One region of the Sphaerisporangium sp. NPDC051011 genome, then DNA from elsewhere that is predicted to be linked to it. Evidence: riboswitches for the same ligand, from Rfam matches in the RefSeq annotation. Region 1 holds a riboswitch; each other region holds the start of a gene.
What was found. A riboswitch is a leader RNA that binds a small molecule or an ion and turns the genes downstream of it on or off. The one in region 1 is predicted to bind cobalamin.

Region 1 (7,644 bases):
ACACCCGGTACTCCTGGTCGAGCACCTCCTCCAGCGAGCCGAGGAGCCCCGCCCTGCGGATCGCCTCCAAGGTCACCTTGAGCGCCGTCGGCGACCTGCCGACGATCTGCTCGGCCGCCTCCTTCGCCGCGTTGTCGCCGCTGTCCAGCAGGAGCTCCACGATCTGCGCGACGCTCTCGGCCGCGTAGCAGACGTCGATCCAGGCACGCTGTCCGGCCAGCGTCCCGTCCGGGGCGGCACGCGCGTAGGTCTCCAGGGCGTGCGCCACCCCGTGCTCCTCCACGGCCCGGCTGAAGGCGGCCAGGTCGGCGGAGGGGACGAAGTGATCGGCCAGCCCGCAGAGGATGGCATCGCCCGCCCCGATCGACGCCCCGGTCAGCGCCAGGTGCAGGCCGATCTCACCGGGAGCGCGCGAGAGCAGGTACGTACCCCCGACATCGGGGACGAGGCCGATGCCGGTCTCGGGCATGGCCAGTCTCGTGCGCTCGGTGACCACGCGCACGCTGCCGTGCGCCGAGACTCCGACACCGCCGCCCAGGACCAGGCCGTCCATGAGCGCGACGTACGGTTTGCCGTATCGGGCTATGTGGGCGTTGAGGTGGTACTCGTCCCGCCAGAACGCGGGCGTGGCGTCACCTCCCTGGCGAATGTCATGGTAGACGGAGCGGATGTCGCCCCCGGCGCACAGGCCGCGTTCGCCCGCGCCGCTGATGAGCACGACGTCGACCGCGTCGTCCGCCTCCCACGCGCGCAGCGTGGCGTCGAGGTGGCGGACCATGTCATGGGTGAGGGCGTTGAGGGCCTGCGGCCGGTTGAGCAGGATGTGTCCGAGGTGGCCGGAGCGCGTGGTCTCGATGTCCATCAGGCGGCCCCGATCAGTCCGCGGGCGACGATGACGTGCATGATCTCATTGGTCCCTTCGAGGATCTGGTGCACCCGTAGATCGCGCACGATCTTCTCTATGCCGTACTCGGTGAGGTAGCCGTATCCGCCGTGGAGCCCCTTCGAGCCGGCCGGCGGGACCCTCGCCTGGACCCGGCCGGTGTTGGGATCGTGCACCTCGCCCGAAGAAGCGGAGGTGCCGGGGAGATGCTCGCCGCCGATGATATGGGTCAGCTCACGCATCATGCGTGTTCGCTCCATCCTCGTGGACAACACGTACCGAACCCGCGGCCGGTATCCTGACTCCCGGATCGGCGCGCGTCATCCGGCCTTCCCAGCTCTCGCCAGTGGCCCTGTCGAGCGATGACGCACATCCCCGGTCACAGTGGCGGGACCGCGCTGGATTCGCACCAGCTTCCCTGCACCGCGGCGTTACTTACCCCAAATATAGTTGGACGTCCTAGTAAGTCCAGCTTCCAGGCACCGCTTCCCGGCAGTGCAGGGCGGCACCCCGACCGGCGGCGCAATCAGCAAGTGTGCGCTGGGTTTCGGACGGGTCTCGTCGGATTCGGCCAGCGATGTTAATATCAAGCCGTTTATCCCAAGTGAATACTTTCGTCCGTGGCGAGGAAGCCGGTCAAAGTCCGGCGCTGTCGCGCAACCGTAGGTCACCGGAAGGTGGCGAGTCGGGTCCGTGCCGCGGACGAGTGATGTCTGACCACTGTCGCGAGTAGCAGGGGTGGACACGATCCGGCCGTCAGGTGCGCATCGTCCTCTCCTGCTCATGCAAAAGGACGAGGCGTGGACCGCACCTTTCGCAGAAATCGACGGTCGACTGTCGCGGTGCTGTCCGCTGTAGCCGGCATCGTGGCGGCGATGGTTGCGTCCGGCCCTGTCGCGGCCGCTTCGGCCGACGGCGTGGAGGCCGCGCGGAGCAACGCGCGTTGGCTGGCCCGTCAGCTCGCCGCCGACGGGACTTTGCAGAACCCGATGGGTGGCGCGCTGCCCGACCACGGGCTCATGATCGACACCTTGTTCGCGCTGCGGGCCGCCGGAGAGGGCGAACGCGGCGAGGCGACCGTCCGGTACCTGGACGACGAGCGGCACGCGAGCGACTACTTCACCTGGGACGGCCTGGTGCCCGGCATGGGCTACGACGCGGTGATCGTCGGCGGGGCCACGGCGAAGGTGCTGGTGGCCGCGGAGGTCTCCGGACGGGACCCGCGGAACTTCGGCGGCCACGACATGGTCGCCGAGACCCAGGGCACGATCATGCGGTCGGGCCCGGACAAGGGGCGCGTCAGCGACTACTCCAAGAACCCCGACCTCGCGGACTCGGTCAGCAACAACGCGAACGTGTTCGGGCAGGCCCTGGGCGTGATCGGGCTGGCGGGCGCCGGCGAGAACGACCGGTTGGCCATCGACACGCTGGTGACGCAGCAGTGCGCGGAAGGCTACTTCCGGATCTTCTTCGGCTACATCCCGACCTCCGAGACCGGCGACCATGTGACGCCGAACGGCAACAAGGTCTCGACGTGCGACGAAGGCAAGCCGTTCGACCAGTCCGCGCCCGACGGCGACGCCACGGGCATGGCCCTGTCGGCGCTGCTGGCCGCGCGGCACGCCGGCGCGACCGGGCTCGACGGGCCGATCGACGCCGCCGTGTCCTGGTTGAAGGCGCACCAGAAGGCCGGGGGCGGCTGGGGCGGCGGCGTCAGTACCGAGGCGCCGAACACCAACAGCACCGGGCTCATCGTGCAGGCGCTCGCCGACGCGGGCGGCGCCGACGACGCCGTCGAACGCGGCACCGCCTACCTGAAGTCCGCGCAGGTCACGGCCACGGCGGACGGCGGCAACACGCTCAGCGGCCAGATCGGCGCGATCGCCTACACGCCGGAGGAGTACCAGGCCGCGCGGACCGGTGGGATCGCCGGGCTCGACACGTGGATCCGGGCGAGCGCCCAGGCCGCGCTCGGGCTCGCCCGGATCGGGTTCCACGACCTGACGCAGGGCAGGGTCCCGCCGCCAGACCCCGACCCCAGCTCCTCCCCGACCCCAAGCCCGTCCGTCAGCCCCACAGTGAGCCCGTCACCCACCCCTACGGTCACCCCGTCCGCCACCCCTACGCGCACGCCGTCGCCCACCCCTTCGGCCGGCCCCACGGCCACCCCTTCGCCGACCAGAACCCCGACGCCACGGCCGACCCCGACGCCCACACCGAAACCCACGACGAAGCCAACGCCCAAGCCCAAGCCCAAGCCCAAATCGAAACCGAAGCCCAAGCCGAAGTCCAAGCCCAAGCCCAAGTCGAAGTCCAAGCCCAAGTCGAAGTCGAAGTCGAAACCCACGTCCAAACCCAAGCCGAAACCGCGATCCACCGCGACGCCGCACCCGCTCAAGTCCGTCTCACCGCTGGGCGGCAAGCCAGGCGGGAACACGCCCCCGCCCGCCGTCCCCGCCGGGCTCGACGAGAGGCCGCCGCCCGGCGACCTGTCCGGGCCTGGCGTGACGCCGACGCCCGGCGCCCTGCCGGAGTCCGGGACGCCGCCGCAGGCGCAGGCCGCTGACGCCGGTCCCGCCGGACGGCTGGGCGCGTACTTGGCCGGTCGGCTCGTGAACGGCGACCATGTCGAGGTCACCAAGGACGGCGAGACGTACGTCGACTACGACGCGACCGCGGAACTCGTGCTGGCGTTGCGGGTCCTGGGCGAGCAGCAGGCCGCCGTCACCCAGGCGTCGCTGTTCCTGCTGCTGCCGGATTCGATCCAGGCGTACGCCTACGGCGCGCCGTACGAGCAGGGCCAGGCGGCCTACGCTGAGCCGCTGGCGAAACTCCAGATCATCGCCCGGTTCCTCCAGTCCGAGCCCGCCGCGCCCGCCGACCTCGCGACGACCGCCGACCGGCTCAGGGACGGCCTCACCCAGCTCAGAACGGCGCAGGGCCGGTTCGCCGACCGCGGCGCCCAGGGAGATCCGGACGGCTCGGTCCGCAGGCAGGCGTGGACCATCCTCGCGATCACGGCGAGTGGGGCTCCCGGTGAGGCCGCGGCTCCGCTGGACGTGCTCCTGGGGAGCCAGTGCTCGGACGGGTCGTTCCCGGCGGACCTGAACACCAAGGACTGCGCGGCCGGGGACCTGGCCGCGACCGCCGCCGCGGTCGTCGCCCTGAACGGCCAGCCCCGCAGCACTCCCGCGGCGGCGGGGAACGCGGCGGGCGCACCCGCGGCGATCCAGGCCGCGACCCGGGTGAACGGCGCGCCCGCGGGCTGGTCGCAGCACCGCGTCACCGCCCTGACGGACGCCGCCGCAGTGCTCACCTCTCGTACGTCCGGCGACGGCCTGGTGCGGTCCGGCGGCCGGGTCGACGTGGTGCTGAGCGCGGCCGTCGCCGCGGGCCGCCGCGCCGCGGGCCTCGACGCGGGCGACACCACACGGGCACTCGGCGCGCTGCTCCAGGCCGACGGCGGGCTCGGCGTGTCCGGAACCGGCAGCGACCTGCCGACGAGCATCGCCGCGGCGTCCGGGATGGCGGGCCGCTCGTGGCTGAGTACGCCCGGTTCGCCCGTCACGATCGGCCTGCACCTGACGGGCCGGCAACTGGACGCGCGCCGCGTGGCCGCCGAGGACAAGTGGCCGACATGGCCGATCTTCGCCCTCGCCGCGCTGCTCGCCGTCGCCGGGCTCGGCTACACCGGCCGCCGCCTCAGCTCCCGCCACCTCGCCTCCCGCCCATTCGTCTCCCTCCGACTCGCCTTCCGCCGACTCGCCTTCCGCCGACTCGCTCCCGTGGGAGCGGGCGCCACCGCATTCGGCTCGCCATCCGCCGGAACTTCGCCCGCAATCCAACCTCCCGCCCCGGACCCGACCGCTTCTAAGGGGAACACCACGTGAGAAGGATCTTCGCCGGACTCTGCGGCCTCGTCGTGTCAGCCGCGTTATCGGTCGCCGTGCAGACGCCGGCGCACGCCGCCGGCTATGACGGCATCTGCACCGGTGCCGACGCCCTGACCGGCGTCACCATCGTCATCGACTTCCAGGAACTGAACGGCAACGGCGGCACACCCGCCCCGACGGTCACCCGCTGCTCCCCGAACCCCACGCCGGGCACGCAGCGGACCGGCATCCAGGCCCTTCAGGACGCCGGCATCAGCGTGACGGGCGTCGCGCAGTGGGGGCTGGCGTTCGTGTGCCGGCTGCAGGGCCGCCCCTCGGCCGCCGAATCGATCCCCATCACCAGCAACCCGAACTACCACGAAGCGTGCGTCGTCACCCCGCCGGCGGCCGCCTACTGGTCGTACTGGCACGCCACGGGCGCCGGCACGACGTGGACGTACAGCAGCTACGGCGCGTCCAACCGCAACGTGGTCCCGGGCGGCTTCGAGGGCTGGTCGTTCTCGCTGAACAAGACCGCCACCTCGAACCCGCCGCCCGGCGTCACTCCGAACAACCCGGCGGTCAACCCGAACAACCCGACCGTGAACCTGTCCGTGGACGACCTGGACCGCAAGATCAATCTGGGTCAGAGCACGTCGCTGACGTGGACGTCGACGAACGCGACCTCGCTGGCCGCGTTCTCGGTCGCGCCGGCGACGGGTGGCGGCTCCTGGTCGGGTGCGCTGGCCGTCCCCGGCGGCACGAAGACGATCACGCCGACGGCGAAGGGCACCTACACGTACACGATCAGCGCCACGGGTACCGGCGGGACCGTGTACAACACGGCGACACTGACGGTCCAGTGACGCTATCGTCCATCCGCGGCACCCGGACGGCCCTGCGCGCCGTCCGGGTGTTCGCCGCGGCAGCCGTCCTGCTGGTCACCGCCCACCTGGCGCCGGCCGGCGCGTCCGCGATCGACCCGTCCCGGGGCCTGCCGGGGTTCTGCCCGGACGGCAACGGCGTCACCGTCGTCGTCGACTTCCAGGGGCTGGGCGGCACGCCGATCGTGCGCTGCGACCCGCGGCGGGAACGCGGCACCGGCCTGGACGCCCTGAAGGGCGCGGGCTTCCAGATCGACGGGGTGCGGCGGTGGGGCGAGGCGTTCATCTGCCGGATCGAGAACCGTCCGTCCGCCGTGGAACAGATACCGGTGAAGGGCAACGAGGGCTACCGGGAGGCGTGCATCGACACGCCGCCCGCCGCCGGGTACTGGTCGTACTGGCACGCCGGCAACAACTGCGCCTGGAAGTACAGCCAGTGGGGCGTCAAGAACCGCGACTTCATCCCGGGCGGTTTCGAGGGCTGGTCGTTCTCCCTGAACGCGACCGCCGACACCAACCCGAAGCCACGGATCGCCGCGGTCCGTCCCGGAACGGAAGGCGGCCCGTGCAACGCCCGCGACGAGCCCGCTCCCACGTCCAACGACCCGAGCGCGGTCCAGCCCAGGCCGGGCGGCGGCGACACCCGGCAGGACTCGCCGGCCCCTGATCCCCCTGCCACGCAGGATCCCGCTCCGCGCGCGAACCCCGACTCCCCCGCGGCGCAGGACCCCGCTCCTCGCACCGACCCCCCTGCGGCCCAGGATCCGGCCCCGCGCGCCAACCCTGACTCCCCGGCCGCGCAGGCCCCCGCTCCGCACAGCGACTCCGATTCCCCCACTGCGCAGGCTCCCGCTCCGCGCGCGAACCCCGGCTCTCCCGCCGCACAGGCTCCCGCCCGGCGCACCACCCCTGACTCCCCCGCCGCGCGGGATGTCACGGGCACGGACCCGGCGCGGCCAGAAGAACCGGGAGGATCGGGAGGATCGGGGCCGGCGACACCGTCCGGGCAGGACTCCCCGCCCGGTGACGGAACCGTGCCGCCCCCTCTGCCCCGCACCCGGCAGACGTCCGTCCCGGACGACCCTTCCCGCAATGTGGCCTTCACCGGCGGGGAGGACGCCCCGGACGTCACCGAGCTCGTCAGGGAGCAGTCCGGCGCGAGCGACCGCGCGCCCTGGGTGGCGGCGGCCGCGATCGTCGTGCTCGGCGCGGCGACGTGGCTGACCGCGCGCCACCGCCGACGCGCCCGAGACGCCTGATGCGCTCGCATTCGGCCTCCTATTTCCTGCCGCGCGACCTGCACCCGGGCGCCTGGTGGGCGTGGACGCTGGGCCTGGCGGTCGCGGCGAGCCGCACGACGAACCCGTGGCTGCTGCTCACGATCGTCGCGGTGGTGTGTCACGTGGTGGTCGCCCGCCGCTCCGAGGCGCCGTGGGCGATGGCGTTCCGCGTCTATCTCGTGCTCGGCGCGGTGATCGTCACGTTCCGAGTGTTGTTCCGGTTCGTCTTCGGCGGTGCGGAGGGCACGACGATCATCGTGAGCCTGCCGGAGATCCCGCTGCCGGCGTGGGCGGCGGGCATCCGGCTGTTCGGCGACGTGTCCGCCGAGTCGCTGCTCGGCGGACTGTACGACGGGCTGCGCCTGGCGGCGATGGTGATCTGCCTGGGCGCCGGCAACGCGCTCGCGAACCCGAAGCGGCTGCTGAAGGCGATGCCGCCGGCCCTGTACGAGGTCGGCACGGCCGTGATCGTGGCGCTGTCGGTGTTCCCCCAGCTCGCCGAGAGCGTCCTGCGGGTCCGGCAGGCGCGCAAACTCCGCGGCGGAACCCGCGGAAAGCGGTTCCACGCGCTCCGCACGATCGTCATCCCGGTGCTGGAGGACGCCCTCGACCGGTCGCTGCGGCTCGCGGCGTCGATGGACTCCCGCGGCTACGGGCGGTCCGGCACGGCCAGGCCGCGGGCCCGGTTCGTCACCGGGCTGCTGATGATCGCCGGGCTGGGCGGC
Region 2 (7,644 bases), on a different contig from region 1:
AGCAGCTTGCCCGCATGGGTCGCGGTCAGGTCGGCGAGTTGCTCAGGGCGGCGGGCGGTGGCCACGACGCGGTCGCCCTGGTCAAGAGCGGCCAGGACGATCTCCCGTCCGAGGCCGCGGGAGCTGCCAGTAACGAACCAAACTTTGTCCGACATTTCAGTGTTCACCTTTCGAGAGCAGTTCAACAGAGGGCGGGGACGGCCGAGGGGCCAGGGGAAACCACGGCTGTCCAGGGGAGACCGAGGGAGACTGGAGAGACCAGGGAAGACGGTCAAGGGTGAGCGGGCTCAGGCGTAGGCCTTCTGGAGGTGCTCGCCGAGCAGGGTGATCGCCTCGCGCGCCACTTCCACCGGCTTGGTGTGGGTGAAGCCGTGGTCGACGCCGGCGAACTCGCGATGGGTGACCGCCACGCCCTTGGACGCGAGGTCGGCGGCCAGGTCGTTCATCTCGTGGCGCAGGGTGTCGTACTCGGCGGTCATGATCAGCGTCGGGGGGAGTTCGGCCAGCCGGGCGTAACGGGCCGGGGAGGCGAGGGGGTCGCTCGGGTCGACGCCCTTGAAGTACGTGCGGCGTACCAGGCCCATCATGGCGGGCGGCACCACCGGGTTCGGCTTCGCGGACATGCGCAGCGAGTCGTCCCGCACGAGGTCGGCGGCCCCGAACTCGGACGACACCGCCACCGGCCGGTAGCCGCCGTCGTCGATGGCCTGCTGTGCGACGTTCAGCGCGAACTTGCCTCCGGCGCTCGGGCCGCCCACCGAGACGCGCTCGCCGTCCCAGCCGTGGACGTGGCCGTTCTCGTGGATCCAGCGGAAGACGTCGTAGGTCTGCTGCTCGGAGATCGGGAAGCGGACCTTGGGGGCGGTGTCGTAGTCGGGGATCACGACGTGGCAGCCGATCTCGGAGGCGAGGTAGCGGGCGATGTTGTCCTCCTGGCGGGGCACGCGGATGATGAAGGCGCCGCCGTGGGTGATGAGGTGCACCGGGGGCCGCCTGCCCGAGGCGAGGGCCGCCGTGACGTCCTCGGGGGTGGGCGCGTAGAGCAGCGCCCGCACCTTCCCGTGCCGGGTCGGGATCGTGATGCGCGACGGCTTGGCGATCTTCTTGGTCGCGAACTGGACGTCCGGCGAGGAGTACTGCAGGCGGAACATGGCGGGGAACATCGCCTGCATCAGCCGGGCGGACAGCGCGTCGCGCCAGTGGATGGCGGGGTCGGTGCCGAGCATGGGGGGCCTCTTTCGTCTACGGGCGTCTGCCGGTCGAGCTAACTTCTAACCGGTTAGTTGGAAGCTAGGTCACCCCTCGCGGAGTTGTCAACTAAATGGTTAGGAGACTAGTCTGGGGGCATGCCGCCGAGAGATGCCGAAGCCACACGACGCCGCCTGCTGGACGCCGCTCTGCGGGAGTTCGCCGAGTTCGGCATCGCCGGGGCACGCGTCGACCGCATCGCCGAGGCGGCCGGCTCGAACAAGGCGCAGATCTACCACTACTTCGGCAGCAAAGATCAGCTCTTCGACGCCGCCTTCGAGACCATCGTGCGCGACACGGTGGCCGACACCCCGATCGACGTCCACGACCTGCCCGGGTACGCGGCCAGGCTGGCTCGCCGCTACGAGGAGCACCCGCAGGTCATGCGGCTGGCGACCTGGCAGCGCCTGGAACGCGCCGCCGACGCGCCCGTGCCGCTCGCCGTGAAGAGCGTCCGCGACAAGGTCGACGCCATCGCGCGCGCCCAGGACGAGGGCGTGCTGCCCCGGCACTATCCGCCCGGGGTCCTGCTCACCTTGGTGCTGCAGCTCGCGGCCGTGTGGACGGCGGTCAACCCCGAGTTCAGCGCCGCCATCGACATGGAGGGCGTCCGGCGCGAGGACGTCGTCGCCGACTCCGTCCGACGCCTGCTCGCCGGCTAGTGCATTCCGCTCCGGCGGATCGGCGCGTGCCCGGTGCTCCGCGGTGGTTCAGAGGGTTCCCGGTAGGGCGCGTAGCCAGGTCAGTGCGGCCTCCACGGTGTCCACGGTGTCCACAGTGTCCACGGTTTCCAGGGCGGCGGTCTCGGGGAGGGGTGGGCGGCGTACGACCACCACGGGCAGGGCGAGGTCGCGCGCGGCCGTGAGCTTCGCCCGCGTCATCGTCCCGCCGCTGTCCTTGGTGACCAGCACGTCGACGCGGTGCTCGCGCATGAGCGCCCGCTCGCCGTCGACCGTGTACGGACCCCGGTCGAGCACGAGGTGGTGGTGGGCGGGCATCGGCGGTTCGGGCGGGTCGACCGTACGGATCAGGAACCACAGGCCGTCCGCGCCGGCGAACGCGGCGAGCCCCTGGCGGCCGGTCGTGAGGAAGACCCTGCGCCCGAGCGCGGGCAGGACGGCGGCGGCCTCGTCCAGGGACGCCACCCAGCGCCAGTCGTCCCCGGCGTCCTGCCGCCACCCCGGACGCCGGAGCACCAGCAGCGGAACCCTCGCCTCCGCCGTCGCACGGACGGCCGAGGCGGTGATGCGCTCGGCGAAGGGGTGCGTGGCGTCGACCACCGCGCGGATCCCGTGCTCGCGCAGCCACGCCGCCATCCGGTCCGGGCCGCCGAACCCGCCGACCCGCACCTCGCCCTCGGGCAGACGGGGGTCGGTCACCCGTCCCGCCAGCGATGACACCACGCGGACGCCCGGGTCACGGACCAGCTCGGACGCGAGCCGCCGCGCCTCCCCGGTGCCGCCGAGTACCAGGACGCCGCCCCTCATCTGCCGCCTCTTTTCACGTGGTACATCCTTGGCCCATGACCACAGGGCTGCGGTACGGGTGGACGACCGGCGCGTGCGCCACGGCGGCCACCACGGCCGCCTACACCGCGCTGCTCACCGGCTCCTTCCCCGACCCGGTGGAGATCCTCCTGCCCCGGGGGCAGCGGCCGGTGTTCGCGCTCGCCGTCGAGGAACTGGTGGAGGGCCCGCCGGGCGAGGACCGGGCGCGGGCCGGGGTGGTCAAGGACGCGGGCGACGACCCGGACGTCACCCACGGCGCGCTGATCACCGCCGCCGTACGGCACGGAGCACCGGGGACGGGGGTGACGTTCCGCGCCGGACCGGGCGTCGGCACGGTCACCAAACCGGGGCTGCCGCTGGCCGTGGGAGAACCGGCCATCAACCCGGTCCCCCGTCAGATGATCCGCGACCACATCGCCCGGGTCGCCGCCGCGTACCGCGATGAGGGCGACGTGGTCGTGGAGATATCGGTCGAGAACGGTGAAGAGCTCGCGCGGCGCACCTGGAACCCCCGGCTGGGCATCCTGGGCGGCCTGTCCATCCTCGGCACGACCGGCATCGTGGTGCCGTACTCCTGCTCGGCGTGGATCGACAGCATCCGGCGCGGCATCGACGTCGCCCGCGCCGCCGGGCACGTCCACGTCGCCGCCTGCACCGGCAGCACGTCGGAGAAGGTCGCGACCGAGCTGTATGGCCTGCCGGAGGACGCGCTGCTCGACATGGGCGACTTCGCCGGGGCCGTCCTGAAGTACCTGCGGCGGCATCCCGTGCCCCGGCTTACGGTGGCCGGTGGCATCGGCAAGCTGTCCAAGCTCGCCGACGGGCATCTCGACCTGCACTCGGGCCGCTCCCAGGTCAGTACGGACGCCCTCGCCGCGATGGTGCGCGACGCGGGCGGGGACGAGGACCTCGCCGCACGCGTCCTGCGCGCGAACACCGCCCTCCAGGCGCTCACCATCTGCCAGGAGGCGGGCCTGCCGCTCGGAGACCTGGTCGCCACCGGAGCCCGCACCACCGCCCTTGGAGTGCTGCGCGGCGCCCCCGTCGAGGTCGACGTCGTCGTCATCGACCGCGCGGGCACCATCGTCGGCCGCGCGGGGTGAGCAGCGCTCAGCGGGCTCAGTGGGCATGGTGTGCGGCCCTGGCCGTCGCCACTGCGGCCGCGGTCTCCGCGATGCCCAGGTGGCGCATGCTTTCGCCGTCGGATTCGACGCGGTAGCCGTCCCCGGTCGCGACCACGAGCACGGCCGGCCCTCGGGGGCGCCCGCATTGACGCTCGCACCCCGCCCAGTGCACGGGCAACCTCCGTCCCGGGGTCTCGCCGTTGACGTCCGCCGTGGCCGCCTGAACCGTCGCGCGCCCGGTGCCGGACCGGCCGGTCGCGTGGGTGGCGTCGGCCTGGACGTCGGCCAGGGACTTGGCGCAGCCCGGACGTCCCGTGCAGGACGTGACCCCGGTCCACGGAGAGGCCGGGTCGGTGACCAGACCGGCCTCGCCCAGCCTCGCGAGCCACGATTCGGCGGTTTCCGGCCTCATACCCGGGACGATCACGCTCCGCCAGGGAGTGAGCCGTACCTCACCCGCGCCCGCCCGCGCCGCCTCGGCCAGCACGGACGCCTGCGCGGCCGTCAACCGTCCGAGCGGCGGCATGACGACGAGCGCCACCCGTCCATCGGTCTGGGCGAGGGGCCCCAGCCGGGGCGCGGGCCGATCGCCCAGACCGATGGACGGGGCGGGCCGGCTGCCGCCGAGTCCACCGGACGGCCGTCCGGACTGCTCCTGGAGGGGCGGTGACGCGGGCCCGTCCGCCGATCCGGGGCCGGCCACGCGGCCGGCTCCCGGCGCCCGTGCGGACACACGGGCGGTGATGTTCGCGGGGCCGTCGGCCAGCTCGGCGACGCGCCACGCGGCCGAGCCCTGGGCGGCGCGTTCGGCCAGGAACGCCTCGCCCGCGGCGATCATCAGGGGGACGACGTCGGAGGGCGCGGCGCGCAGTCCCGTGTCCCGCCCGGCCAGCAGCAACGCCCCCCGGACGTCCGCGGCGGGTGGCCGTGTGCTTTCGGTGGCCGGACGGGGGAGGTGCGCGGCGGAGGGAAGGGGGAGGTAGGCGACGTCTGCGGCGGGGAGCGCGACGTCGCCCCGTCCGTCGTCCACGGCGAACAGGAACCGGCCGGGCAGGTCCGCCAGGGCCGGGTGCGAGACGAGGGCCTCGTCCAGCTCGCGGACCAGCGGCGCCACCTCGATCAGCCCGCGACCGTCCAGCCCGGCCAAGGGGGACGCCAGGATGTTGCGCACGCGTTCGTGCGTGGCCGACGGCAGAAGCCCGATGGCGGCCATCCTTTCGGCGAACAGCTCCGCGCCCGGCCCGTCCAGCCCGCGCACCTGCACGTTCGCCCGTGAGGTCAGCTCGACGACCCCCGAACCGAGCGCCGCGCAGGCCGCGCCGAGTTCCGCGAGCCGCTCCCCGGTGAGCAGCCCCCCGGGCACCCGGACCCGGGCGACGGCTCCGTCCGCCGCCGGATGCGTCTGCAACGCCCCGGGGCAGGCGTCCGCCCGGGACCGCTCCCCGAACTCCGCATCTGCCACGTCGAGGATCGTAACCCGCCATCCGTCGTGAAACCGCCGCGGTCCTCCGGGCCGGCTCCTCGCACCCGGCGCGGACGGGGTGGGCGGGGTCGCATTCCGGCGGGGGGCGTGGTCTCATAGAGGCGACGGCAATACGGAGGAAGCCGGTGTGATTCCGGCGCGGTCCCGCCACTGTCACCGGGGAGTCAACCCCACCACAGGCCACGGCCCGGCAACGGGCGGGAAGGCCGGGGTGAGCGTCGATCCGGGAGCCAGGAGACTCCAGGCCGTGTGGACCTACTACCCGGGGCGCGGATCCCGAGTGAGGACGTGCCGTGCGCGATCTGCCAGTTCTCCCTGTTCTGCTGCTGTCGACCTCCGACACCGACCTGCTCAGCGCACGCGCGAGCGGCCTGCCGTACCGTCTGGGCAACCCCGCGAGGCTCGCCGCCGCCGACGTTCCCGCCCTGCTGGAGGACGCCGGGCTGGTCGTCGTCCGTCTGCTCGGCGGGCGGCGGGTCTGGGAGGAAGGGCTGGACGCCGTACTGGCGGGCCCGCTGCCGGTGGTCGTGCTGGGTGGTGAGCAGGCTCCGGACGCCGAGTTGATGGAGCTGTCCACCGTCCCGGGCGGGGTGTGCGCCGAGGCGCACGCGTACCTCGCCCACGGGGGGTCGGCGAACCTGGCCGAGCTGCACCGCTTCCTGTCCGACACGGTCCTGCTGACCGGCCACGGCTTCGCGCCGCCCGCGCCGACCCCGAACTGGGGCATCCTGGACCGTCCGGACGCCCGGCCCGTGGAGGCCGGGGTGGCCGTGCGGCCCGTCGTCGGGGTGTTGTACTACCGCGCGCACCACGTGGCGGGGAACACCCGGTTCGTCCAGGTGCTGTGCGACGCCATCGAGGACGCGGGCGGCCGGGCGTTGCCGGTGTACTGCGCGTCGCTGCGCACGGCCGAACCCGCGCTTATGGATGTGCTCGGCCAGGTGGACGCGCTGGTCGTCACCGTGCTGGCCGCGGGCGGCACCCGTCCCGCCACGGCGTCGGCGGGCGGCGACGACGAGGCGTGGGACGTGGGGGCGCTGGCACGGCTGGACGTGCCGATCCTGCAGGGCCTGTGCCTCACGGGGGACCGCGAGACGTGGGAGAGCAGCGACGACGGGCTGTCTCCGCTGGACGCGGCCTCGCAGGTGGCGATCCCGGAGTTCGACGGGCGCATCATCACGGTCCCGTTCTCGTTCAAGGAGGTCGACGCCGACGGGCTCCCGGTGTACGTGGCGGACCCCGAGCGCGCGGCGCGGGTCGCGGGCATCGCGGTCCGGCACGCGGCGCTGCGGCACGTGCCGCCCGCCGACCGGCGGATCGCCGTGATGCTGTCGGCGTACCCCACCAAGCACGCCCGCATCGGCAACGCCGTGGGCCTCGACACGCCCGCGAGCGTGGTGCGCCTGCTGGCGGCGATGCGCGACCGGGGGTACGACATAGGTACAGGCGGGGAGATCCCGGGCGTCGACCGGCAGGACGGCGACGCGCTGATCCACGCGCTCATCGCCGCCGGCGGCCAGGACCAGGACTGGCTGACCGAGGCGCAGTTGGAGGGCAACCCGGTCCGCATCTCGGCCGCCCGCTACCGCGAGTGGTACGCCACCCTGCCCGGGGACCTGCGGGAAGGCATGGAGCGCCACTGGGGCCCGCCGCCGGGCGAGTTGTTCGTCGACCGCTCCCGCGACCCGGACGGCGAGATCGTGCTGGCCGCGCTGCGCGCCGGGAACCTCGTGGTCATGGTGCAGCCGCCGCGCGGGTTCGGCGAGAACCCGATCGCGATCTACCACGACCCCGACCTGCCGCCGAGCCACCACTACCTGGCCGCGTACCGCTGGCTGGCGGACGGCTTCGGCGCGCACGCGGTCGTCCACGTCGGCAAGCACGGCAACCTGGAGTGGCTGCCGGGCAAGTCGGCGGGGATGTCGGCGTCCTGCGGCACGGACGCGGCGCTCGGCGACCTGCCGCTCGTCTACCCGTTCCTGGTCAACGACCCGGGCGAGGGCACGCAGGCCAAGCGGCGCGCGCACGCCACCCTGGTCGACCACCTCGTGCCGCCGATGGCCCGCGCGGACAGCTACGGCGACATGGCGCGGCTGGAGCAGCTCCTGGACGAGCACGCCTCGATCGCGGCGATGGATCCGGCGAAGCTGCCCGCGATCCGCGCCCAGATCTGGACGCTGATCCAGGCCGCGCGGCTGGACCACGACCTCGGGGTGGCCGACCGTCCGCACGACGCGGAGTTCGACGACTTCCTGCTGCACGTCGACGGCTGGCTGTGCGA
Region 3 (7,644 bases), on a different contig from region 1:
CCACCGAGAGCCGTTCGGCGGTGAACCACGGGCCGCTGAACGCCATGGCCAGGGACAACGTGCTGGTCAGCGCGTCGTCGAACGGCTTGGCCGAGAACAGGCCCGGGTAGGCCTCGAGCCATTCGCGCATCTGCCGCTGGGAGCTTCCGGCGACCGCGCAGATCAGCCCGGACTCCGTGGCGCCCGGCCACTCGCGGGCGGGAGCCGTCATCGCGGGCCCTGCCCGGCGCAGTTCACGGGAAGCAGCCGGAGTCCCACCGTGCCGCGCGGGCGCAGCAGCGCCGTCGCCGCGGGCGCGGGGGTACGGCCGCCGAGCGCCGCCGGGCGGAACCGGCTCAGGATGGCGGCCATGATCAGCGGGGCGTCCATGTAGAACAGGTGCTTGCCGACGCACTGGTGCGCGCCGCCGCCGAAGGGGAAGTACGCGTACCGGTGCCGCCGCTCGCCGCGGTCGGGGGAGAACCGCTCGGGGTCGAACTCCAGCGGCCGGTCCCACACCTCGTCGAGCCGGTGGGTGACGTACGGGCTGATCAGCACCATCGAGCCGGCCTTCAGGCGCGTCCCGCCGAGGGTCTCGCTCCGCACGACCGTGCGGGGCAGCAGCCAGCCGGAGGGGTAGAGGCGCATGACCTCCTGCAGCACCATCTTGGTGTAGCGCAGCTCGGGCACGTGCGCGGGCAGGGCGGGGCCGGTGCCGACCACGCGGTCGATCTCGGCGTACACCTTCGCGGCCACCTCGGGGTGGGCCTCCAGGAGCGGCCAGGTCCAGGTGAGCGTCGACGCCGTCGTCACCGACGCCGCCGCGTAGATGCTGACGAGGTCGTCGCGGACGCGCCGGTCGTCGCGCGGCGTGCCGTCCGCCTCCTGGGCGCGGCACAGCGCCGAGACGACGTCGGAGCCGTCGGCCGCGTCCCGCCTGACCTCGCGGATCAACGGGAAGATGATCTCGTCGATGGTCGAGACCGCGGTCTTGAACGCCCGGTCTCCGGGCAGCGGCACCCGGTACGGCATGAACGGCAGGAGCAGCCGGGTGAAGACCGCCGCGTCGGCCGTGTGGTAGGCGGAGGTGAGGCGTTCGCCGTCCCGCAGGGAGATCCGGTCGCCGAACAGCACGCGCACGACGCTCTGGTTGACGATGGCGCCCATCGTGCGGGCGGCGTCCATCGGGTCCTTCGAGCGGGCGCGCGCTTCCAGTTCCTCGATCCGCGCGTCGACGGTGGCGGCGATCGTCCCGGCGAGCGCGGCGACGTACTTCGGCGTGAACAGCGGCTGGAGGATCCTCCTGCTGGCCTCCCAGCCGGGGCCGTCCCCGAGGATGCTGTCGCCGAGCAGGCGGCCGAGCGGCTGCCAGAACATGCCCTGGCGGCTGTAGTTGGTCCAGTTGTCGCGCATGACGTGCTGGACGTGGTCGGGGTGGGTCACCAGGTAGGGCCGCAGCACGCCGAGGTTCAGCCGGACGATCCGCCCGCCGGCCTGCCTGCCCAGCGCGGCCAGGCCGTTCGCGGGGTCGCGCACGATGGCCGGCGCCACCCGTGCCAGCATGTTCCGTTTCCTGGTACGGGCAGCGTTGATTTCGACCGGCATTCCGACGTTCTCCACCCTTTCAACGACCCAGAGGCGCACCGCTACGAGGGGTTCCTCGTCTCGCCGGGAGCTCTACGTCGAACACCGGGTGCCGCAGAAGCCGCAAACTTCCCAAGCGGCTACTCTTACGGCAAAGTGACACATGATCGAGTTGATATCACGATCTTCTGACCTGGAGCAAGATTTTCGGTCAATGGTCCGGCCGACTACGGCAGGTTGTACTGTCCGGATATCCGCCGTCATGAGGCTCGTGACCGGTACGCCCTGGGCTGGGCTAGTCCCGCCGCCAGTGTCGGCACACATCGGGGACCCGAGCGTGGAACCGGTGTCGGTGGGCCTGATCGGAGCCGGTCCCTGAAGGCCGCCCTGAACCGCCGAGCGGAGCGAGGCCATGGGCAGGTTCGGGGCGCGGCGGTGTTCTGGAGGAGGAGGGAGGAAGGGGTGAGGAACGAACCCCTTCCGAGTGACGACGGAAGAACGCCGCCTAAAGGAGCGCCCCGAACCGCCGAGCGGAGCGAGGCCATGGGCACAGCGCCCTGAACCCGCCGCGCTGGAGGCGGCAATGAACCCAGTTGATACGGTTCCGGTGACGCGCGGCGTGGAGCGAAGCCGGTGTGAGTCCGGCGCTGTCCCGCAACTGTGAGATCCCCCCGGATCGAGCCAGGTCGCCTCCTGCCGCGCCGACGTCGTCAACCCTCGTGGAAAAAGGGTGATCCGTCCCACATCACGGGTCCCTCGTTTCCCGGCAACAGGAGGAACCCACGTGAGGCCCGTACGCACGGCCTTGGCGGGCGCGTTGCTGGGTGCGCTGACGCTGGCCGGATGCGGCCAGCCGACCGGCACCGCAGAGACCACCCCCGCCCCCGCCACATCCCCCGGCGAAACCGCGCAGGCCGCGGGCTTCCCGGTGACCGTCCAGGCCGGCAACGGCCCGGTGACGATCGCCAAGAAGCCAACGAAGATCATCTCTCTGTCGGCCAGCCATACGGAGACCCTGTTCGCGATCGGCGCGGGCCCTCAGGTCCTCGCCGTCGACGACCAGTCGAACTACCCGCCGGAGGCGCCCAAGACCGACCTGTCGGGGTTCAAGCCCAACGCCGAGGCGATCATCGCCAAGCAGCCCGACCTGGTCATTGTGTCCAACGACATCGACGGCGTCGTCGCCGCGCTCACCAAGGTCGGCGTCCCGGTGCTGCTGGAGCCCGCAGCCACCAAGCTGGACGAGGCCTACGACGAGGTCACCGACCTCGGGGCGGCCACCGGCAACGCGGAGAAGGCCGGCCAGGTCGCCGCGGACATGAAGCGACGGATCGACGCGTTCGCCGCCGCCGCGCCCAAGGGCAAGAACCTGACCTACCTCCACGAGCTGGACAGCACGCCGTACTCCGTGACCTCCAGCACGTTCCTCGGCCAGATCTACGGCCTGTTCGGGCTGACCAACATCGCGGACAAGGCGCCCGACACGGCCGGCGGCTACCCCAAGCTGTCCAGCGAGTTCGTGGTCAAGGCCGACCCCGACCTGATCTTCCTGGCCGACATCAAGTGCTGCGGCCAGTCCAAGGAGACCCTCGCCAAGCGGCCGGGCTGGGCCGGGCTCTCGGCGATCAAGAACGACCGGGTGATCCCCCTGGACGACGACATCGCCTCCCGCTGGGGGCCGCGCGTCGTCGACCTCGTCGAAATGGTGGGCGAGGCCGTCGGGAAGGCCTCCGGCTGAAACCCGCGACGGTTTCCACCGAGCCCCCGCCCGAGTCCCCGGCGCCCATCGCGGCCCCGGGGGCTTCGGCGCGGTCGCGGACGGCCGCCCTCACGGTCGCGCTCGCCGTGCTGGCCGTCTGCGTGCTGCTCGGGCTGGTGATCGGCGCGGTCGGCATGCCACTGAAGGGCGTGGCGCTCGAACTGCTCGACCGGCTGCCCTTCGTCACGGTCGACTCCGGGCTGTCGCCGGTCGAGAAGGGGCTGCTCGTCCAGTTGCGCCTGCCCCGCGTGGTGCTGGCGGCGATCGTCGGAGGCCTGCTGGCGATGTCCGGCGCCGGCTACCAGGGCGTGTTCCGCAACCCGCTCGCCGACCCCTACCTGCTCGGCGCGGCCGCGGGCGCGGGCTTCACCGCCACCCTGATGATCGTGCTGATCCAGGTGGACGGCCTGGTGCCGCTCGCGGCGTTCGGCGGGGCGATCGGCGGGGTGCTGCTGGCGTACGCGCTCGGAAGTACGGCGGGACGCGGCGGCGGTACGGCCACGTTGGTCCTGGCCGGGGTCGCGGTGTCGTCGTTCCTCGCCGCGCTCCAGGCGTTCGTGCAGCAGATCCGCGTCGAGCAGTTGCAGAAGATCTACTCTTGGATCCTCGGCGGCATCGGCGGCGACTGGTCGCAGGTGTGGCTGGTCGCGCCGTACGCCGTGGTGTCGTCGGTGGTCCTGCTGGCCCACGGGCGGCTGCTGGACGTGCTGTCGGTGGGGGACGACGAGGCGGTCGGCCTCGGCGTCGACGCCCGGCGGGTCAGGCTCGTCGTCCTGTGCGCCGCCTCCCTGGCCACGGCGTCGGCGGTCGCGGTCAGCGGGCTCATCGGGTTCGTCGGCGTGGTCGTCCCGCACGTCGTGCGGCGCCTGGCGGGCGGCTCCTACCGGGTCGTGCTGCCCCTGTCGTTGGTGGGCGGGGCCGCGTTCATGGTGCTCGCCGACCTGCTCGCCCGAACGATGCTCGCCCCGGCCGAGCTGCCGATCGGCGTGGTCACGGCCTTCGTCGGGGCGCCGTTCTTCGTCGGCGTCCTGCGCGCCACCCGGGCGGTGAGCGTGTGACCGGGGACGGCGCGCCCCCGGTCGAGGTGCGGGACCTGGAGGTCTCGCTGGACGGGCGACCCGTCCTGTCCGGCGTCGGGCTGTCGGTGCGCGGCGGCGAATGGCTGGCGGTCATCGGCCCGAACGGCGCGGGCAAGTCCACGCTGCTGCGCGCCATGATGGGCATGGTGGAGTCCCGGGGCGAGGTGCTCGTCGACGGCGTGCCCGCGCGCGGCCTCCGGCCCCGGCAGCGCGCCCGGCTGATGGCGTACGCCCCGCAGGACCCGCTGTTCCCCCCGGCGATGACCGTGTTCGAGTACGCCATGCTGGGCCGCACGCCGTACATCTCCTATCTCGGCCACGAGTCCCGCCGAGACAGGGAGATCACCGGCTCGGTGCTCGAACGCCTCGCCCTGTCCCCGCTCGCCGGCCGCCCGCTCGGCCACCTGTCCGGCGGCGAGCGCCAGCGGGTCGTCCTCGCACGCGCGCTCGCCCAGCAGGCGCCCGTCCTGCTGCTGGACGAGCCCACCAGCGCCCTCGACCTCGGCCACCAGCAGCAGGTGCTGGAGCTCGTGGACGGGCTGCGCCTCGCCGACGGGCTCACGGTGGTCACCACCATCCACGACCTCGGCCTCGCCGGGCAGTACGCCGACACGATGCTGCTCATCGCCGGCGGCCGGCACGTCGCCTCCGGCCCGGCCGGGGACGTGCTCACCGAGCCGCTGCTCGCCCGCCACTTCGGCGCGCGCGTCCACGTCAGCGCCGGCCCGGGCGGACGCCCGCTGGTCAACCTCGTGCGACCATGAGCCCGCCCATGAGACCCGCCCGTGAGGAGCGCCCGTGCTGTCTTTGAGCCACCGGCACGAGGACGGCGCGCGCCTCGCCTCGCTTCTGTGGGAGTTCGGCCCCGGCTGGCGCATGATCTCCTCGGCCGTCCTCGGCGGCGGCATCGGCCCGCGCGAGTGGGTGCTCAACGCGCAGGTGGTGGCCGGGTACGCGCGCATGGACCCGACGGAACACCTGAGGGAGCTCGCCCCGCCGGGCCCCGGGGTCGGCATGATGACCGCGGCCTCGGTCGCCCGCTACACCCGCCGCGAGGACGGGGGAGCCGAGGCCGTCGCGACCGTCGGGCTGCGGGTCCCCACCTGGGCCGCGTCGCCGGAGGGGGCGCCCGACCCGGAGCTGCGGCCCGCGCGGCGCGAGCCCGTCCACCCCGGGACGATCAACATCATCGTGGCCGTCCCCGTGGCCATGAGCGACGCCGCCCTGGTCAACACCGTGATGACGGTGACGGAGGCCAAGACCCAGGCCCTGATCGAGGCCGGGTACGCCTGCACGGGCACCGCCTCGGACGCCGTCTGCGTGGCCGTGCCCGCCACCGGCCCGCAGGAGGCGTTCGGCGGCCCCCGCTCGACCTGGGGCGCCCGCGTCGCGCGCGCCGTCCACCACGCCGTACTGGAGGGCGCGCACGACTGGGCGGCCGTCCACGACATCGAGCCCGGGGACGCCCTCGGGGCTACGACGTGAAGCCGGCGGTGCCCAGCAGGCGGTCGATCCGCGCCTGGCCGGTGCGGCCGGACGAGAGGTGCTAGCAAATCGTCCGTGAGCACTTCGCTCGGTTGGAGAACGCGTCCGATTAATTAATGAAGGTGTTCCGTCAGTGCCTCGGTGGATTCGCGGGCGCTGACGGTGTCGATAGAGCTGAGCAGGTTGCGTAGAGCTACCACTAGGGCTCTTACCCGACCGGATGAGACTTCGTGGAGTTGGCCGAGGCCGGCGACGGCCATTGCCGAGCCTTCATCGACATCCCCAGCCCGTACCAGACTGTGTGCAAGAGTGATTTGGCTGGTGATGCGGTTCCGGCCATATGAGGCAGCGGTGTGTTCCAGAGAAGAGCGAAAGTACGAGACTGCGGCCTGGTGCTGTCCAGTCTCTGTATAGAGCAGTCCTTGAACGTGCTCAAGTTCGTCCCGGTCATAGAACGCCGTCCACGTGGGGGCAGGACGCCCTCGCTGGGGGTGCTCCATCAACCGCATCGCACGGGCCAACTCTGCACGAGCGGCGAGGTGATCCCCCAGGAGAGAAAGGGCATGTGCCTCTCGGCTGGCGATGATCGACAGCAGCACAGAGGACTTCATGGCTTCGGCGTACTTCTTTGCCGCTCCCAGTAGATCGCGTGCGTGCCGTGGCCTCCCCTCGTAGTTCGCCTGGAAACCGAGCATCGCCAGAGCTTGGGCCTTGAGCTCATCGTTCTGCATAGTGGTGCCGATGGTCAGCGCCTCGCCCCAGTAATGCCGAGCAGTCTCGTGATCACAGGCGTCGAAGTGGACGTAAGCGCAGCGGTTGGCGGTTTCCCCCGCCAGCAGGCGAAGCTGGCGCCCGATCGTGTCGGGATAGCGACTGGTCTCGATGATGCGGTGGATGCGTTGCAGGTGCCGGATGGCCAGTGGTCGCACGTCACTACCACCATGAGCATCGCCCAGGGTCTGGAGAGAGCGCAGTCCCGCGCGCAACTCCTGGACGTGGGGTGTGCCGACGGCCTCTGGGGGCGTAAGGGAGCCAATGGCGACACCGGCCGCAGCTCCGGCAGCGGTTGTAACGAATGTCCGCCGGTTCACGTCCGTTTCCTCTGTTTGGTCTGTTATTAGAAACGTACATGGGTTTATTTCACCGTATGGCGCGGGCGGGAAACCCAGGTCGGCGGGGCTGATGCCGAACATGGCGTGCAGGACCCGCCAGGCCTTCGGACGCGGCCGGGGTGGGTCAGGGCTGCACCAGCGGTGGAACTGGCGGTCGGTCAGTGTGACCGGCTCGCCGATCAGGTGCGCCGCCTGCGCGAACGCCGCGAGGAACGCCCCCGGTCGCTCCCAGCCCCGATCGGCGCACGCCCGCTCGAACAGGGTCCACTGCTTCGCCATGACCACCTCCGGTAATCGTATCAATGCGTACGGTAATGCAACGGTCAAGAAAAGGAAGGGCGGTCGGCGGAGAAAAGTCGGGCCGTATGTCACGGCGAACATCGTCGGCGGGGTGCGGGTGGCCGGTTTTCTGGGGGTGTCAAGATTCCCCCGCAGAAGGACACCAGGCCGAATGAGAATCTATTCCTACGACGGGCGCCAGGAAAGCGCCGTTTTCCCCGGTACGGAGGCATCCGTGGGGGAGGCCCGGCGGTGGTTGCGCAAGGTCCTCGCCGACCACGCGCGCCGCGACGACGCCACGCTGCTGCTCTCGGAACTCTTTGCTAACGCCGTGACGCACGCGGCCTCGCCGGAGATCGCTGTCGGC
Region 4 (7,644 bases), on a different contig from region 1:
GACGTTACAGGCCGCCGCCGCGCGCGAGCTGCTGCGCACGGACCCGGAGTTCGCCGGCCGCGCGCTCGCCGCCATCGAGGAGACCGGCCGCGCCGCGGCGGAGGACCTGGACCGCGTGCTCGGCATGCTGCGCGAACACGACCCCGCCGGCGACGGCGACGCCCTGCCGGGGACCACCGGCGTCGGCCCCCGTCCGGGGGACGGCTCGTCCGCGGATCGCGCGCCCGAGCACCGGCTGGGCGAGCTGCGCCGTCTCGTCGAGCACTCGCGCGGCACCGGCGTCGACGTGCGCGCCCAGGTCGAGGGGCCGGTGGACGATCTGCCCGCCTCCGTGTCGCGCGAGGGGTACCGCATCATCCAGGAGAGCCTCACCAACGTACTGCGGCACGCCGGGCCGGTCCCCGTGGCGTTGCGCGTAGCCGCCGGCGCCCGCGCGCTCGCCATCGAGGTGACCAATCCCGTCACAGGCGTGCTCGCACCCCGTGAGGGCGGGCGGGGGCTCGCGGGCATGAGGGAGCGGGTGACGATCCTGGGCGGCTCCATGACCGCCGGGCCGGACGGCGGGCAGTGGAAGGTGTCGGTACGCCTCCCAGTGGAGCCGCCCCGATGAATCCGCCCGCTTTCCGTCCGGTTCCTGATACCTCGCTCCGGCTGCCGGGCGTCCGGGCCTTGCCCGCTTCGGAAGGTGGTGTGACGGTGATCTCGCCCGTCCGCACGGCAGGGAGGGCGGTGTGACGGCGATCCGCGTGGCCATCGTCGACGACGAGGAGCTGATCCGGGTCGGGCTGCGCGTCATCGTCGACGCGCAGCCCGATCTGGAGGTCGTGGGCGAGGCGGCCGACGGAGCCGAGGTGATGGCGATGGTGGCGCGCTCCCGGCCCGACGTCCTGCTCATGGACGTGCGGATGCCCGCCATCGACGGCATCGAGGCGACGCGCCGCCTGCTGGCCGCCTCCGCCGCGCCCCCGAAGGTGCTCGTCGTCACCACGTTCGAGAACGACGACCACGTGTACGGAGGCGTTGCGGGCGGGTGCGAACGGCTTCCTGCTGAAGCGCGCCCGCCCGGCGGAGGTCGTACAGGCCGTGCGGGTGGTGGCGCGGGGCGAGTCCCTGGTGTTCCCCGCCGCGATCCGCCGCCTGGCCGGGTCCCACGGGCGAGGGCCCGCGGCCACGGGCCCGGCCGCCGACCGGCTGCGCCGCGCCCGGCTCACCGACCGGGAGGAGGACGTCCTGCGGCTCATGGCGACCGGCCTGTCCAACGCCGAGATCGCCGCCCACCTGGTGGTCGGGGCCGAGACCGTCAAGACCCATGTCGGGAACATCCTCACCAAACTCGCCGTCCGTGACCGCACGCAGGCCGTGATCGCCGCCTACGAGTCCGGCTTCGTCAGCCCCGAGGGGTGAGCCCATGAGCCCGCCTCGCCAGGCCGGACGGGACACGAGCTCGTCGCCGCCGCGCGGATCACGCCGGGCCGTCCCGGGGTCGCCTGGTTCGAAGGCGAGGGGGCCGGGGTCCGTTCGCATGGCGGTCATCCCTCGCGTCCGCAGGTCCGGCAGGCGCCGCGGCGTCGCAGGTAGTAGGCGTACGTCGCGACGGCGAGGGCGACGCCCCACAGCGGCCAGAGCATGTGCGTGGCGATGAGGACGGGGCTGTAGCCCGTCATGTTCACGAGCTCCGGCGAGGTCATGATGCCGATGCCGCCCGTGATCACGATGGGGACCACGTACGCCGCCGGGATCACCGCCAGCTTGACGGGCACACGGCGGCCCGCGAGGCCGACCATCCAGCGGGGGAAGACCTCGCCCCAGCGCCGTACCAGCCCCAGGGTGAGGATCGCGCCGACCGTGGCGAAGCTCGCGAGCCCCAAACCCGCCCAGACGCCCCCCGAGTCCCACAGAAAGCGCAGCTTCGCGTCGTCGATGCCCAGCGGGATGTGCATGGCCCAGGCGAAGCGGCTCGCGGCGTACAGGAGGGGGATCGCCACGGCGGTGATCGTCGCCCGGCGGCTCCACGCGAGGACGCGGAGCCCGTCCCCGGGCCGGTGGTCGTCGTCCCGGCCGCATCGGGCGCACGCGCCACGGCTGCGCCGCTGCCAGGACAGCACCGCGAACGCGAGCAGGAATCCGCCCGCCAGGGACCAGAACTGGTTCAGCAGCGACCAGTCGAGCACCCGGGAGTAGTCGATGTCCGAGGGCCATCCGAACGGGGCGCCGAGGATGAGCATCGGCGCGTAGCCGGTGAGCCCCAGCACGTCCACGGTCGGCACGCCGATCAGCAGGACGGCCGTCACGGTCCAGCCGAAGGCGAGCAGTGAGACCCGCAGGGCGCGTCCCGGCATCACCGCGTGCCGTCCGGCCATGGCCAGGAGCGCCACCGTGGCCACGAGCAGGACCGCAGCGAAGACGGGTGCCCCCACCTGCGGGGAGACCTCCCTTAACAGGGGTGACGATCTGGTGAACGCGTCGGGTCCGAAGGGGAAGCCTTTGCCGGAAATCGTCCAGTAGAGGGCCGCGATCCCGTAGACGGCGGCCCAGACGGCGGCCGCGTAACCGCCCCAGACGGCGGCCCCGATTCCCCGCCGCGTTCTGCCGGTGGACGTCCCGGAGCCCCTTTCGGGGGACGGTTCCCGGGGCGATCCGGAGGCCGTCCGTGGGGGAGGCTCCGGCGACGACAGGTGCGACGGGACCGAGGAGGACGGGCGGGACGCGGCGGCGGAGGACGGGCGGGACAGAACCGGGGAGGGCTCCGGAGGCCGCCCCGGAGTGGTGGGCGAAACCGGCGACGAGGACGAACTCGCCGGTTGCTGGGACGTCGACACGATGATCTCCTTCGCGGGGATACGAATTGAGCGCACCCCCACGCTCCCGCCCGGCCCGCCCCCGGCGACTCCCCCCACATCGGGAACCCCCTCCCCCGCACGGGGGATCGAGCCTTCGCCGAAGGCGGTCCCGCCGGGCCGTGGAGGGTGGGTGAGGGCCGTGTGCGGGGGCGGTGAGCTGGGCATTTAGGTGATATCGGGGGAAAGGGCGTGAACCATGCGTCGTCGCCAGGTGCTCGCGCTCGGGGCGGGGCTTGTCGCAATGGCCACCGGATGCGGGAGCGCCACCGACCCCCGCAGGCTCGCCTCCGCCACGGTCTCAATGGTGGTGCCCGGGCCGGCGGGAGGCGAGACGGACATGATCGCCCGGTCGCTCAAAGGAGTGGCCGAGCGCGAGTCGCTGGCCGGAGCGGTGCGGGTCGTCAACCGGCCGCTCGAGTCGGCGCTGACCGAGTTCACCCGCGCCCGGCAACCCGGCATGATGCTGATGGCCGAGCCCGAGCTGGTCGGGACGGTGCGGGACGTCCGCCAGGCCACCGCCTTCGCCGGCACCACCCCGCTGGCCCGCCTCTGCGGCGAGTGGGAGCTCCTGGTCGTCCCGGCGGCCTCGCGCCTGACGACGTTCGGCGCGTTCGCCGACGCGCTGCGGCGCGACCCGTCCCGGCTCGCCGTCGCGGGCAGGAACACGGGCGGGGTCGACCACGTCCTGCTCGGCATGCTGGCCCAGAGCCTCGGCGTCGACCCGCGCCTGGTCCGGTACGCGGCCTATCCGACCTGCGAGCAGGCCGTCGCCGCGCTGGCGGCCGGACGCGCCCCGGTCGCGATCTCCGGGCACGCGGCGGTGCGGCCGCGCGTGCGGTCGGGGGAACTGCGGGTGCTCGCGGTGTCCTCGCCGGACCGCCTGCCCGGCGTCGAGGCCCCGACGCTGCTGGAGTCCGACGTCCACCTGTACTGCGCGAACTGGCGGGGCCTGCTCGGATCCGGCGACCTTGCCGAGGCCGACAGGGCGGCGCTGGCCCTGATGTGCCGCGGCGTCGCGGACTCGCCACGCTGGCAGGCGATCTGCGTACGCAACGGCTGGACCCCGCTGTACCTCGACGGCGACGAGTTCCGCCAATGGCTGGGTGTGGAGTCCGCCCGCCTCGGCCGCGCCCTCGGCGACCTCGGCGTCCGCGTGTAGCGCCACGACGTGCCGTGACCCGTCAGCTCGATCGGTCGCCTCCACGTCCGGGATGGGGGTGGATGGTCACGCTGGGTGCATGGGAGCGACACAACCTATAGGGGTTGTTGCGGGGCAGGACACTAGATGTAGGATCCATGCTCGTCGCTGGTTCGCTCCTCGGGGCGAGGCAAGAGGGAATCCGGTGTGAATCCGGGACTGCCCCGCAGCGGTGAGCGGGAACGACCGCCGTCACATCAGCACTGGGCCGCCCGCGGCCTGGGAAGCGACGGCCAGTAGGCGTGTGAGGTGCGCCCGCGAGTCCGAAGACCTGCCGGTGACGTCGTCCAGGCCCCGAGGGAGGGCCGCCGGACGGGGAGACCGGCATGCCCGCTCACGGGTGCCCGGTCGTGCTCCGCCGTGCCTTCCTCCGGGGTGATCCGAGCGCACGAAGGAGACAGCACGTGACGGTGACGGATTCGCGGCCGGTGTACCGGCCGGAGGCGGGGAGCGAGCACAGGCGGCTCGCCATCGAGGAGGCCGCCGCCCGGGTCATCGCCGACCCCGCCAACTCCCGCGTCGCCGCGCGGCTGCTCGCCGAGGAGATCGCCGATGAGGCCGCCGCGCACGGCGTGCGGTCGTTCTCCGAGTCGGTCGCGGCCACGCACGCGGCGGGGCTGGTCCAGGACCGCCTGGCGGACTTCGTCCGGGACAACGCGGCCGTGCTGGACGGGCTGGTGGACCCCGGCGGCGACGACCGTTTCGAGTACTTCGGGCTGCGCACCGTCTACGACCGCTACCTGCTGCGCCACCCCGTGACCCGGGGCGTGCTGGAGCGCCCGCAGCACTTCTTCCTCCGCGTGGCCTGCGGCCTGGCGGACACCGTCGCCGAGGCCGGCGAGCTGTACCGGCTGACCTCCACGCTGTCGTACATGCCGAGCTCGCCGACGCTGTTCAACTCCGGCACCCGCCGCCCGCAGCTCTCGTCGTGCTTCCTGCTGGACTCGCCGCGCGACGAGCTGGACGCGATCTACGAGCGGTACGGCCAGGTGGCGCGCCTGTCGAAGTACGCCGGGGGCATCGGCATCGCCTGGACGCGGATCCGCTCGCGCGGCTCGCTGATCCGGGGCACCAACGGGCACTCCAACGGAATCGTCCCGTGGCTGCGCACGCTGGACGCGAGCGTCGCCGCCGTCAACCAGGGCGGGCGGCGCAAGGGCGCGGCCTGCGTCTACCTCGAACCGTGGCACGCCGACGTCGAGGAGTTCCTCGAACTGCGCGACAACACCGGCGAGGAGGCCCGCCGCACCCACAACCTGAACCTGGCCAACTGGATCCCCGACGAGTTCATGCGCCGGGTCGAGGCGGACGGCGAGTGGTCGCTGTTCGACCCCAAGGAGGTCCCGGAGCTGACCGACCTGTGGGGCGAGGCGTTCGACGCCGCCTACCGCGAGGCCGAGGCCGCCGGGCGGTACGTCCGGAAGGTCCCCGCCAGGGCCCTGTACGGGCGCATGATGCGCACGCTGGCCCAGACGGGCAACGGCTGGATGACCTTCAAGGACGCCTCCAACCGTGCCTCCAACCAGACGGCGCTGCCCGGGAACGTCATCCACCTGTCCAACCTGTGCACCGAGATCCTGGAGGTGACCAGCGACGCCGAGACCGCCGTGTGCAACCTCGGCTCGGTCAACCTCGCCGCCCACCTGGTGGAGCGCGGGCTCGACTGGGAGCGGCTGCGCGCCACGGTGGCGACGGCCGTGCGGTTCCTCGACAGGTCCATCGACCGCGGCTTCTACCCGACGCCGGAGGCCGAGGCGGCGAACAAGCGCTGGCGGCCGATCGGGCTCGGCGTGATGGGCCTGGCCGACGTGTTCTTCGCACTGCGGCTGCCGTTCGACTCGCCGGAGGCGCTGGCGCTGTCCAGCCGCGTCAGCGAGGAGATGGCGCTGGCCGCGTACCAGACGTCCTGCGACCTCGCCGAGGCGCACGGCGCGCACCCCTCGTACGCCGACACGCGGGCGGCGCGCGGCGTCCTGCACCTGGACCACTACCCGGCGGCGCGGCCCGTCCACCCCGGCGAGTGGGCCGCCCTGCGCGAGCGGATCGCGGCCACCGGGCTGCGCAACTCGCTGATGATCGCGATCGCGCCCACGGCCACCATCGCCTCCATCGCAGGCTGCTACGAGTGCGTCGAGCCGCAGGTGTCCAACGTGTTCAAGCGCGAGACCCTGTCGGGCGAGTTCCTGCAGGTCAACCGCTACCTGGTGCGCGACCTTCAGGAGTGCGGGCTGTGGACGCCGCAGGTCAGGGACGCGGTGAAGCGCGCCGACGGCTCCGTCCAGGACATCGCGGCCATCCCGGCGGACCTGAAAGTGCTGTACCGCACCGCCTGGGAGCTGCCGCAGAAGGCGCTGATCGACCTCGCCGCCGCGCGCCAGCCGTACATCGACCAGTCGCAGTCACTGAACCTGTTCATGGCGACCCCGACGATCGGCAAGCTGTCGTCGATGTACGCCTACGCCTGGCGGGCCGGGCTGAAGACGACGTACTACCTGCGCTCGCGCCCGGCCACCCGCATCGCGCAGACGACCGTCGCCGCCGAGCCGGCCACAGAGCCTCTCACCGGGCCCGTCGCCGGACCCGCCGCCACGCCGATCGCGGTCTCCGAGGCCGTGGCGTGCTCCCTTGAGAACCCCGAGATCTGCGAGGCGTGCCAGTGATGCTGCTCGACCCCGGCATGAACCTGACCCTGCGCCCGATGCGGTACCCGGAGTTCTACGAGCGGTACCGGGCCGCGATCCGCAACACCTGGACGGTCGAGGAGGTGGACCTCCAGTCCGACCTCGCCGACCTCGCCAAACTCGGCGCGGGGGAGCGGCATCTGATCAACCGGCTGGTGGCCTTCTTCGCCACCGGCGACTCGATCGTGGCCAACAACCTCGTGCTGAACCTCTACCAGCACGTCAACGCCCCCGAGGCGCGGCTGTACCTGTCGCGGCAGCTCTTCGAGGAGGCCGTGCACGTGCAGTTCTACCTGACGCTGCTGGACACCTACCTGCCCGACCATGACGAGCGGGCCAAGGCGTTCGCGGCGATCGAGCACATCCCGTCCATCAGGGACAAGGCCGAGTTCTGCTTCCGCTGGATCGACTCCGTCAACGGGCTGGCCCGCCTGGAGACGCGGGACGACCGCCGGGCGTTCCTGCTCAACCTGATCTGCTTCGCCGCCTGCATCGAGGGGCTGTTCTTCTACGGGGCCTTCGCGTACGTGTACTGGCTGCGCTCGCGCGGGCTGCTCGGCGGGCTCGCCACGGGGACGAACTGGGTGTTCCGCGACGAGTCCATGCACATGGAGTTCGCGTTCTCGGTCGTGGACACCGTGCGCGCCGAGGAGCCGGACCTCTTCGACGACGAGCTGGGCGCCCAGGTGACCCGGATGATCGAGGAGGCGGTGGCCGCCGAGCTGGCGTTCGCCCGCGACCTGTGCGGTGACGGCCTGGCGGGGATGAGCGCCGAGCGCATGCGCGAGTACCTCGAGTACGTCGCCGACCGCCGTCTGGCCCGGCTCGGGCTGCCGATCCGGTACGGGACGGCCAACCCGTTCGCCTTCATGGAGCTCCAGGACGTGCAGGAGCTGGCGAACTTCTTCGAGCGGCGGGTCTCCGC

Region 2: linked by a shared signal. The riboswitch ahead of cobN (cobaltochelatase subunit CobN) and the one ahead of AB0H21_RS38635 (hypothetical protein) in region 1 are both predicted to bind cobalamin.
Region 3: linked by a shared signal. The riboswitch ahead of AB0H21_RS07375 (ABC transporter substrate-binding protein) and the one ahead of AB0H21_RS38635 (hypothetical protein) in region 1 are both predicted to bind cobalamin.
Region 4: linked by a shared signal. The riboswitch ahead of AB0H21_RS27955 (ribonucleoside-diphosphate reductase subunit alpha) and the one ahead of AB0H21_RS38635 (hypothetical protein) in region 1 are both predicted to bind cobalamin.

Annotation. Positions count from the first base shown of each region.
Region 1 covers NZ_JBFAGG010000027.1:20,170-27,813, reverse strand. The annotation lists gene AB0H21_RS38645 (enoyl-CoA hydratase/isomerase family protein) at 1-862, opposite strand, end outside; gene AB0H21_RS38640 (acyl-CoA dehydrogenase family protein) at 862-1,128, opposite strand; cobalamin riboswitch at 1,154-1,341, opposite strand; adenosylcobalamin (AdoCbl) riboswitch at 1,484-1,629, shown strand; gene AB0H21_RS38635 (hypothetical protein) at 1,726-4,773, shown strand; gene AB0H21_RS38630 (hypothetical protein) at 4,770-5,621, shown strand; gene AB0H21_RS38625 (hypothetical protein) at 5,618-6,898, shown strand; gene AB0H21_RS38620 (energy-coupling factor transporter transmembrane component T) at 6,898-7,644, shown strand, end outside.
Region 2 covers NZ_JBFAGG010000002.1:652,441-660,084, forward strand. The annotation lists gene AB0H21_RS07110 (SDR family NAD(P)-dependent oxidoreductase) at 1-155, opposite strand, end outside; gene AB0H21_RS07115 (alpha/beta hydrolase) at 288-1,226, opposite strand; gene AB0H21_RS07120 (TetR family transcriptional regulator) at 1,347-1,910, shown strand; gene AB0H21_RS07125 (cobalt-precorrin-6A reductase) at 1,959-2,735, opposite strand; gene AB0H21_RS07130 (cobalt-precorrin-5B (C(1))-methyltransferase) at 2,771-3,859, shown strand; gene cobG (precorrin-3B synthase) at 3,876-5,342, opposite strand; cobalamin riboswitch at 5,479-5,604, shown strand; gene cobN (cobaltochelatase subunit CobN) at 5,666-7,644, shown strand, end outside.
Region 3 covers NZ_JBFAGG010000003.1:8,304-15,947, forward strand. The annotation lists gene AB0H21_RS07365 (terpene synthase family protein) at 1-211, opposite strand, end outside; gene AB0H21_RS07370 (cytochrome P450) at 208-1,542, opposite strand; cobalamin riboswitch at 2,146-2,279, shown strand; gene AB0H21_RS07375 (ABC transporter substrate-binding protein) at 2,348-3,301, shown strand; gene AB0H21_RS07380 (iron ABC transporter permease) at 3,457-4,380, shown strand; gene AB0H21_RS07385 (ABC transporter ATP-binding protein) at 4,377-5,165, shown strand; gene AB0H21_RS07390 (adenosylcobinamide amidohydrolase) at 5,203-5,886, shown strand; gene AB0H21_RS07395 (hypothetical protein) at 6,000-7,277, opposite strand; gene AB0H21_RS07400 (ATP-binding protein) at 7,450-7,644, shown strand, end outside.
Region 4 covers NZ_JBFAGG010000013.1:45,437-53,080, forward strand. The annotation lists gene AB0H21_RS27935 (histidine kinase) at 1-610, shown strand, start outside; partial or broken gene AB0H21_RS27940 (response regulator transcription factor) at 732-1,404, shown strand; gene AB0H21_RS27945 (hypothetical protein) at 1,530-2,417, opposite strand; gene AB0H21_RS27950 (tripartite tricarboxylate transporter substrate-binding protein) at 3,037-3,999, shown strand; cobalamin riboswitch at 4,131-4,332, shown strand; gene AB0H21_RS27955 (ribonucleoside-diphosphate reductase subunit alpha) at 4,443-6,698, shown strand; gene AB0H21_RS27960 (ribonucleotide-diphosphate reductase subunit beta) at 6,698-7,644, shown strand, end outside.